2 linked regions of the Massilia litorea genome follow. The protein of the gene in region 2 binds, or shares a complex with, the protein of the main gene of each other region. Links are inferred from orthologs where the notes say so. Each region holds a gene or a part of one and is shown on either strand. Other genes may lie near its edges.

Evidence for each region. Proteins that work in one complex are often made in the same cells at the same time.
Region 1: the proteins of LPB04_RS17955 (region 2) and LPB04_RS21530 are in contact, whole or in part, in a cryo-EM structure (PDB 8GIZ), measured with the Escherichia coli proteins. The link is inferred for Massilia litorea from one-to-one orthologs.

The regions. Positions count from the first base shown.
Region 1 is NZ_CP062941.1:4,786,282-4,790,186, forward strand. Bases 595-3,489 are described here. They hold LPB04_RS21530 (DNA polymerase III subunit gamma/tau), read right to left. Parts: upstream 3,169-3,489; coding sequence 1,021-3,168; downstream 595-1,020. Other genes in these bases: LPB04_RS21520 (YciI family protein), read right to left, coding at 595-643; LPB04_RS21525 (YbaB/EbfC family nucleoid-associated protein), read right to left, coding at 654-983; LPB04_RS21540 (type 1 glutamine amidotransferase domain-containing protein), read right to left, coding at 3,469-3,489. Also shown: recombination mediator RecR, read right to left, coding at 1-351; more of LPB04_RS21520, read right to left, coding at 353-594; more of LPB04_RS21540, read right to left, coding at 3,490-3,905. UniProt on the Escherichia coli protein: Part of the beta sliding clamp loading complex, which hydrolyzes ATP to load the beta clamp onto primed DNA to form the DNA replication pre-initiation complex.
Region 2 is NZ_CP062941.1:3,979,462-3,983,289, reverse strand. The notes cover bases 340-3,157. They hold LPB04_RS17955 (DNA polymerase III subunit delta'), read left to right. Parts: upstream 340-1,140; coding sequence 1,141-2,175; downstream 2,176-3,157. Other genes in these bases: LPB04_RS17945 (GNAT family N-acetyltransferase), read left to right, coding at 2,580-3,101; LPB04_RS17950 (PilZ domain-containing protein), read left to right, coding at 2,186-2,563; tmk (dTMP kinase), read left to right, coding at 513-1,127; mltG (endolytic transglycosylase MltG), read left to right, coding at 340-516. In the rest of the region: more of mltG, read left to right, coding at 1-339; LPB04_RS17940 (TatD family hydrolase), read left to right, coding at 3,246-3,828. UniProt on the Escherichia coli protein: Part of the beta sliding clamp loading complex, which hydrolyzes ATP to load the beta clamp onto primed DNA to form the DNA replication pre-initiation complex.

The DNA.
Region 1 (3,905 bases), 810 kb from region 2 along the record:
CGGCCCGATGCCGTCCAGCGGCGACAGGCGCCCCATCAGCACGAAGTACAAGCCCTTGTAGGTCAAGGTCTGCTCGATCATGATCTGGTCGGCCGGGGTTTCGACGATGCACAGCAGCGAGCGGTCGCGCGCATCGTCGGCGCACATCTCGCAGACCTCCGTGTCGGCGAAGGTATTGCACATGGCGCAGTGGTGCACCGAGTCGACCGCCTGGTAGAGCGCGCGCGACAGCATCGCCGCCCCTTCGCGGTCGTGCTGCAGCAGGTGGAAGGCCATGCGCTGGGCGGACTTGGGACCGATGCCCGGCAGGCGGCGCAGCGCCTCGGTCAGGAAGTCGAGGGATTTGGACACGCTAGACCCCGCGCCAGGCGTCGAAGGCCTCGGCCGTCATGGTCGGGGTGAATTCGGTGATCTCGTAGCGCGCCAGGTCGGCCAGCGCGAACGGGTCTTCGCTCAGGATCCGCTCCAGCGCCCCGCGGCTGGGCGCGCGCGCGAGGATGATGCCGCCGTCGCGCGGCACCCTGGCGCCGGACATCAGAAAGATGCCGGCCGCGTACTGCCCCGCCAGCCACTCGCGATGCGCGGCCAGGCGCGCATCGATCTTGGCGAGCGGCGCGGTATAGGTGAGCGAGACAATAAACATCAGGCCGCGATCAGAACGGCATCTTGAAGCCGGGCGGCAGGCCAGGCATGCCGGCGGTCAGGCCGCTCATCTTTTCGGCGGAGGTCGCTTCGGCCTTGCGCACGGCGTCGTTGAAGGCGGCGGCGACCAGGTCTTCCAGCATGTCCTTGTCGTCGGCCAGCAGCGACGGATCGATCTGTACGCGCTTGACGTCGTTCTTGCAGGTCATCGTGACCTTCACCAGGCCGGCGCCCGACTGGCCTTCGACTTCGATGAGGGCCAGCTGCTCTTGCGCCTTCTTCATGTTGTCCTGCATGGCTTGCGCCTGTTTCATCAAGCCTGCGAGCTGGTTTTTCATCATGGTGTGGTTCTCCAGTAAATCGATTGAAAGTGGGTGTTCAGACCGGCGGACGCACCGAGCCGGGCACGACAAAGGCGCCCAGCACGCGTTCCATCTCCTGCACGAAGGGATCGCCGGCGACGATGGCTTCGGCCAGGCGCTGGCGTTCTTCGCGCGCGGCCTTGGCTTCGGCGCTGGCCGTGTACCAGACCGGACCGATCTCGGTCTCGACCGTGATGCGCTTGCCGGCAAAAATCTCCTGCAAGGCCGCCTGCAGCTTTTCGCTGTTGCCGCTGGCGCGCAGGGTGTCGACCGGCACGCGCAGGCGGAACAGGGCCGAACCCGCATCGGCATGGCAGTCGATCAGTTCGGTCTGCAGGGCCAGCTGCTGCGACACGCCGCGCAGCGGCAGCGTGGCGGCCAGCGCCGGCCAGTTACCGTCCCAGTCGAGCGCCGGCACCGGCGTGACCACGTATTCGTGCGGTGCTTTGGCTGGCGCGCGGCTGCTTGCCGGCGCGCTGACCGGTGCAGCGACGGCAGCGGCTTCGTTGGCGACGGCGGTGTCGTCGGAAAATTCGGTGACCCAGGATGGCGGTCCATCGTCGTCGCGCTCGGCCTGCTGCTGGCCCTGTGCCTGCGGACGGGCAATAGCCTGCGGCTGCTGCGGCTGAGCTCCAGCCCACGGCGGGGGCGGTGCAGCCGGACGCGTGGCCTGCGCCGCCGGCGCGGACGGCGCCGGGCCGGCGCCAGGCTGGCCGCCGGCAGGAGCGACGTTGATCGGACGCGCCGTTGCTGCCGGAGCCGAAGGCGCCGCAGGTGCTGCATCGGCGCCCGGGCGCTTGGCCGGCGCACGCTGGCCGGAGGCGGCACGGGCCGCTTCCAGCGCGGCATTGATCGCGGCGCGCGCCGAATTCATGGCGGGTGCCGGATTGGCCGGCGCCGGGCTGGCTGGTGCAGCCGGACGCTGAGGCGCTGCGGCCGGGGTGGCTGCGGTGGCTGCCGCAGCGGCCGGGCTGGCACCAGCCGCCGACGCGGCACGCGCCGCCGGTGCCGCCGCCCGTGGCGCGGCCGCGGCAGCCGGCGCAGCAATGCGCTCGGCCCCGCCCTGCCCCGGCCGGAAGGCCAGCATGCGCAGCAGGGTCATGGTGAAACCGGCGTACTCGTCCGGCGCGAGGCCGATTTCGTTCCGGCCGTGCACGGCGATCTGGTAGAACAGCTGCACTTCCTGCGGATCGAAGGCCTCGGCCAGGCGCAGGATGTCGGCGAGTTCGGGCAAATCCTGCGGCACCGCGGCCGGCACCGACTGCGCCAGCGCGATCCGGTGCAGCAAGGTGCCGAGGTCCTGCAGCGCACCGTTGTACGACAGGCTGCGGCTGGCCATCTCGTCGGCCACGGCCAGCAGGTCGGCGCCGTTCTCGTTCGCCAGGGCATCGAGCAGGCGCACCAGGTAGGACTGGTCGAGCGCGCCGAGCATGCCCTGCACGGCTTCCAGCGTCACGGCGCCGGCGGCATAGGCAATCGCCTGGTCGGTCAGCGAGAGCGCATCGCGCATCGAGCCGTGCGCGCCTTGCGCCAGCAGGCGCAGCGCCGGCTGTTCGAAGTTCACGCCTTCCTGGCCCAAAATGTTTTCCAGGTGGCCGACGATGTGGCCCGGCGGCATCTGCTTCAGGTTGAACTGCAGGCAGCGCGACAGCACCGTGACCGGGATCTTTTGCGGGTCGGTGGTGGCGAGGATGAACTTGACGTGCTCGGGCGGTTCCTCGAGCGTTTTCAGCATCGAGTTGAACGCGTGATTGGTCAGCATGTGCACCTCGTCGATCATGTAGACCTTGAAGCGTGCATTGCTCGGTGCGTAGACGGCCTGCTCGAGCAGCTGGGCCATCTCGTCGACGCCGCGGTTGGAGGCGGCGTCCATCTCTATATAGTCGACGAAGCGGCCGGCGTCGATCGCGCGGCAGGCTTCGCACACTCCGCAAGGCTGGGCCGTGATGCCGCCCGTGCCGTCAGGGCCGGTGCAGTTGAGCGACTTGGCAAGGATACGCGAGAGCGTCGTCTTGCCGACGCCGCGGGTGCCCGTGAACAGGTAGGCGTGGTGCAGGCGGCCCGTGTCGAGCGCATGGGTGAGCGCGCGCACGACGTGCTCCTGGCCGACCAGCGTTTCGAAGTTCTTGGGGCGGTATTTGCGGGCGAGGACTTGATAGGACATACCGCGATTTTACCGCAGTTGGGCCTCGGCGCGAACAATCAAGGAAGAGGTCCACTCATGCCAGGCAGACATGGCCACGCGGCAGGCGTGCAGCGGCAGCAACAGAACAGCAAGGGAATGGAGAGAGATGAAACGGAAGAGAAACGAAGGAGGCGAGCCTGATCTGCGGCACTTGCGGTGAACGGCTTTGGCTGCTTCGTTCCCGACCTGACCAGGTAAACCATGCCACAATGCGCAGGGGCCCGCCAGCGGCCATTATAACCGACCCCGCGCGTTTTGGGGCCGGTCTTTGCAACTGCCTCAGCGCCCCTGTTTCAGCAGCGCCAGCAGGGCATGCGCGCCGGGCTCGGACGATGCCGGATTCTGCCCGGTAACGAGCAAGCCGTCGGTGACCACATACGGTTCCCAATCCCCTGCCTTGCTGTACTGGCCACCGTTTTTCACCAGCATGTCCTCCACCAGGAAGGGCACGATCTCGGTCAGGCCGACGGCGGCCTCTTCCGTATTAGTAAAACCGGTGACGCGCTTGCCCTTCACCAGCGGCGCGCCATCCGGACCTTTCACGCGGCCCAGCACGCCCGGCGCGTGGCAGACGGCGGCGACCGGCTTGCCGCTGGCGGCCATCGTTTCGATCAGGCGGATCGAATCGGCATCCTGTGCCAGGTCCCACAGCGGACCGTGGCCGCCGGGATAGAAAACGGCATCAAAACTCTCTGCCGATACGCCGGACAGTTTCA
Region 2 (3,828 bases):
CTCTTCGCGAAGGGCGCGAGCGACTTGCAGATCTATAAGCAGGCGCACCAGATGCTGCTCACCCGCCTGAACGCCGCCTGGGAAAAGCGCGCCGACAACCTGCCCTATAAAACGCCGTACGAAGCCCTGATCATGGCCTCGATCGTTGAAAAGGAAACCGGCCAGAAGAGCGAGCGCTCGATGATCGCCGGCGTCTTCGTCAATCGCCTGCGTACCGGCATGATGCTGCAGACCGATCCCAGCGTGATCTACGGCATGGGGGCGCGCTACGAAGGCAAGATCGCCAAGAAGGATCTGCTGACCGACACCCCGTACAACACCTATACCCGCTACGGCCTGCCGCCGACGCCGATTTCGCTGCCGGGCGTGCAGTCGCTCAGCGCCGCGCTGGCGCCGGCCAAGACCGATGCCCTGTATTTTGTCTCGCGCAACGACGGCACCAGTCATTTCTCGGACAACCTGAACGAGCACAACCGCGCTGTAAACCAGTACCAGCGCGGTGCGAGCAAGCCATGAGTGGCCGCGGTAAATTTTTGAGCGTCGAGGGGATCGATGGCGCCGGCAAGTCGACGCATATCGGCTTCATTACCGATTTCCTCGAGTCGCGCGGCAAGACCGTCGTCACCTCGCGCGAACCGGGCGGCACGCCGCTGGGAGAGAAGCTGCGCGACCTGCTGCTGCACGAAAAAATGCACCTGGAAACCGAGGCCCTGCTGATGTTCGCCAGCCGCCGCGAACACATGGCGCAGGTCATCGAACCTGCCCTGGATGCCGGCTCCTGGGTGCTGTCGGACCGTTTTACGGATGCCAGCTTCGCCTACCAGAGCGGCGGGCGCGGCCTGGACCGTACTAAAATGGAAGCGCTGGAAGCCTGGGTGCACCCGCACCTGCAACCGGACATGACCCTGCTGTTCGACGTGCCCCTGGAAGTGGCGCGCGAACGGCTCGATGCAACCCGTACCCTGGACAAGTTCGAGCGCGAGCAGGAAGCATTCTTTGCCCGCTGCCGCGCCGAATACCTGCGCCGCGCCGAACAGTTCCCGGCGCGCTTCGTCGTGATCGATTCGACGCGCAGCATCGCCGAGACGCAGGCCCGGATCAGCGAGGCGCTGGAGGTATTGCTGTGATGAGTTTGCTGTGATGATCTACCCTTGGCAACAATCCGCCTGGACCCAGCTCCAGGCCATGCGCGAGCGCCTGCCGCACGCGATCCTGTTCCACGGCCCGGCCGGCATCGGCAAGGCCGGCTTCATCGAAGCCTTTGCCCAGTCGCTGCTGTGCGAGAACGTGCAGCCCGACGGCCAGGCCTGCGGCAGCTGCGCCTCCTGCGGCTGGTTCCTCCAGCACAACCATCCCGACTACCGCCGCGTGCGCCCCGAAGCGCTGGAAGACGAACCGGCAGCCGAGGGCGACGGGGTTGAAGGCGGCGAGGGCGACAAGAAATCGAAGTCGACCAAGGCGCCCTCGAAAGAGATCAAGATCGAGCAGATCCGGAACCTGGCCGATTTCATGAACATCTCGACCCATCGCCAGGGTCTGCGGGTGGTGGTGCTGTATCCGGCCGAGGCGCTGAACATGCCGGCCTCGAATGCCCTGCTGAAAACCCTGGAAGAACCGCCGCCGGGCACCGTGTTCCTACTCGCTTCGAACGGACTGGACCGCCTGCTGCCGACCATCCTGTCGCGCTGCCGCAAGTTCGCGCTGCCGATGCCGGACCACGCTGCCGCGCTGACCTGGCTGAAAGAGCAGGGCGTGCCGGACGCCGACAGCTGGCTGCGCGAGGAGGGCGGCGCGCCGCTGGCTGCGCTCGACAAGGCGAATGGCGGCAGCCGCGAGGAGCTCGACACCCTGCTCGGTTTCCTTGCCCGTCCGAACGTCGAGTCGGCGCTGCGCCAGGCCGATAAACTCAGCAAGACGCCGCTGGCTTCGCTCGTCTCCTGGCAGCAGCGCTGGCTCTACGACCTGCTGGCGAGCAAGTTGGCGGGAACGGTGCGCTACTATCCGCGCTACCAGAAGGAACTTGCAGCCTTGGCCGGCAACGTGCACACTGCGAATCTGTTACGTGCAATCAAGTCCGCGAACGAACGCCGCGCCGTGGCCGACCACCCGCTGTCGGCCAAGCTCTTTGTCGAGGACATGTTGCTGGACTATACAGCGTGCTGCAATCCGGCTTGAGAGGACCGAAATGACTGGCAATACCACCGACCCGAACGCAGCGCTCGTGCCGCGGCCGTCGGTCCTGTCGCTGGCGATCAAGGAAAAGGCGGCCCTGTACGCGGCCTACATGCCGTTTTTAAAGAACGGCGGCATGTTCGTGCCGACCAACAAGCCGTATAAAATCGGCGACGAGGTCTATCTGATCCTGTCGCTGATGGACGACCCGAATAAATACCCGATCGCGGGCAAGGTCGCCTGGATCACCCCTGCCGGCGCCAACAACAGCAAGGCGCAGGGCATCGGCGTGCATTTCCCTGCCGACGAAACCGGCCAGCGCGCCAAGGCCCGCATCGAAGAAATCCTGGGCGCGGCGCTCCGCTCGTCGCGCGCCACCCATACCCTGTAATCTATTTTTCGTTTTTATGCCGTCCTACGTCCACCGTCTTGCCCGCCGCGACGACCTGCCCGTCATCGTCGATATTTATAACTCCACCATCGCCTCGCGCGAAGTCACCGCCGACACCGAACCCGTGAGCGTCGCCTCGCGCGAAGCCTGGTTCAACGAGCACACGCCCGAGCGGCGTCCGCTGTGGGTGATCCACGATGCGAACGATGTGTCGGACGAGCCGACCGTGATCGGCTGGATGTCCTACTCGAATTTCTACGGCCGTCCGGCCTACTCGGGCACGGCCGAGCTGTCGATCTATATCGATGAGGAATGGCGCGGACGCGGCCTCGGGCGCTACTGCCTGGAGCAGGCGATCGCCTTTGCGCCGAAGATCAAGGTGCATACCCTGCTCGGCTTCATTTTCGGGCACAACGTGCCGAGCCTGGCGCTGTTTCGCAAGTTCGGCTTCGAGACCTGGGCGAATTTTCCGCGGGTGGCGAATCTGGACGGGATCGAGCGCGACTTGATCATCCTGGGGAAGCGCGTCGCGGATTGATCCGCCGCTGGAAACGCGTGGAGTCGGGACTCCACCCTACATCGTCGATCAGCCACGAACCGTAGGGTGGACTCCCGAGTCCACGGCTTTTGGATCGGCGCACACCGCGTGACGCGACCTCGCGGCTCCCCGTACAATACGCGGATGTACATCGATTCCCACTGCCACATCAATTTCCCCGAGCTCGCCGCCCGGATGCCCGAAGTCCTGGCCAAGATGGCCGAGAACCGCGTCACCCACGCCCTGTGCGTCTCGGTCGACCTGCCGGACTTCCCCTCGGTGCTCGCCCTGGCCGAGCAATATCCGCACATTTATGCCTCGGTCGGCGTCCATCCGGACTACGAGGACACGCCGGAACCAACGGTCGAGCAGCTGGTCGAACTGGCACAGCATCCGAAGATCATCGCCATCGGCGAAACCGGCCTGGATTACTATCGCCTCGAGGGCGACCTCGAATGGCAGCGCGAGCGCTTCCGCACCCATATCCGTGCCTCGCGCGAGACCCGCAAGCCGCTGATCATCCATACCCGCTCCGCCAGCGAAGACACCATCCGCATCATGCGGGAAGAGGGCGCCGGCACCAGGGATGGCGGCGTGGCCGGCGTGATGCACTGCTTTACCGAGTCGCTCGAGGTGGCGCAGGCCGCGATCGAGATGGGTTTCTATATCTCGTTTTCCGGCATCGTCACGTTCAAAAGCGCGAAAGACCTGCAGGCGGTGGCGCGCG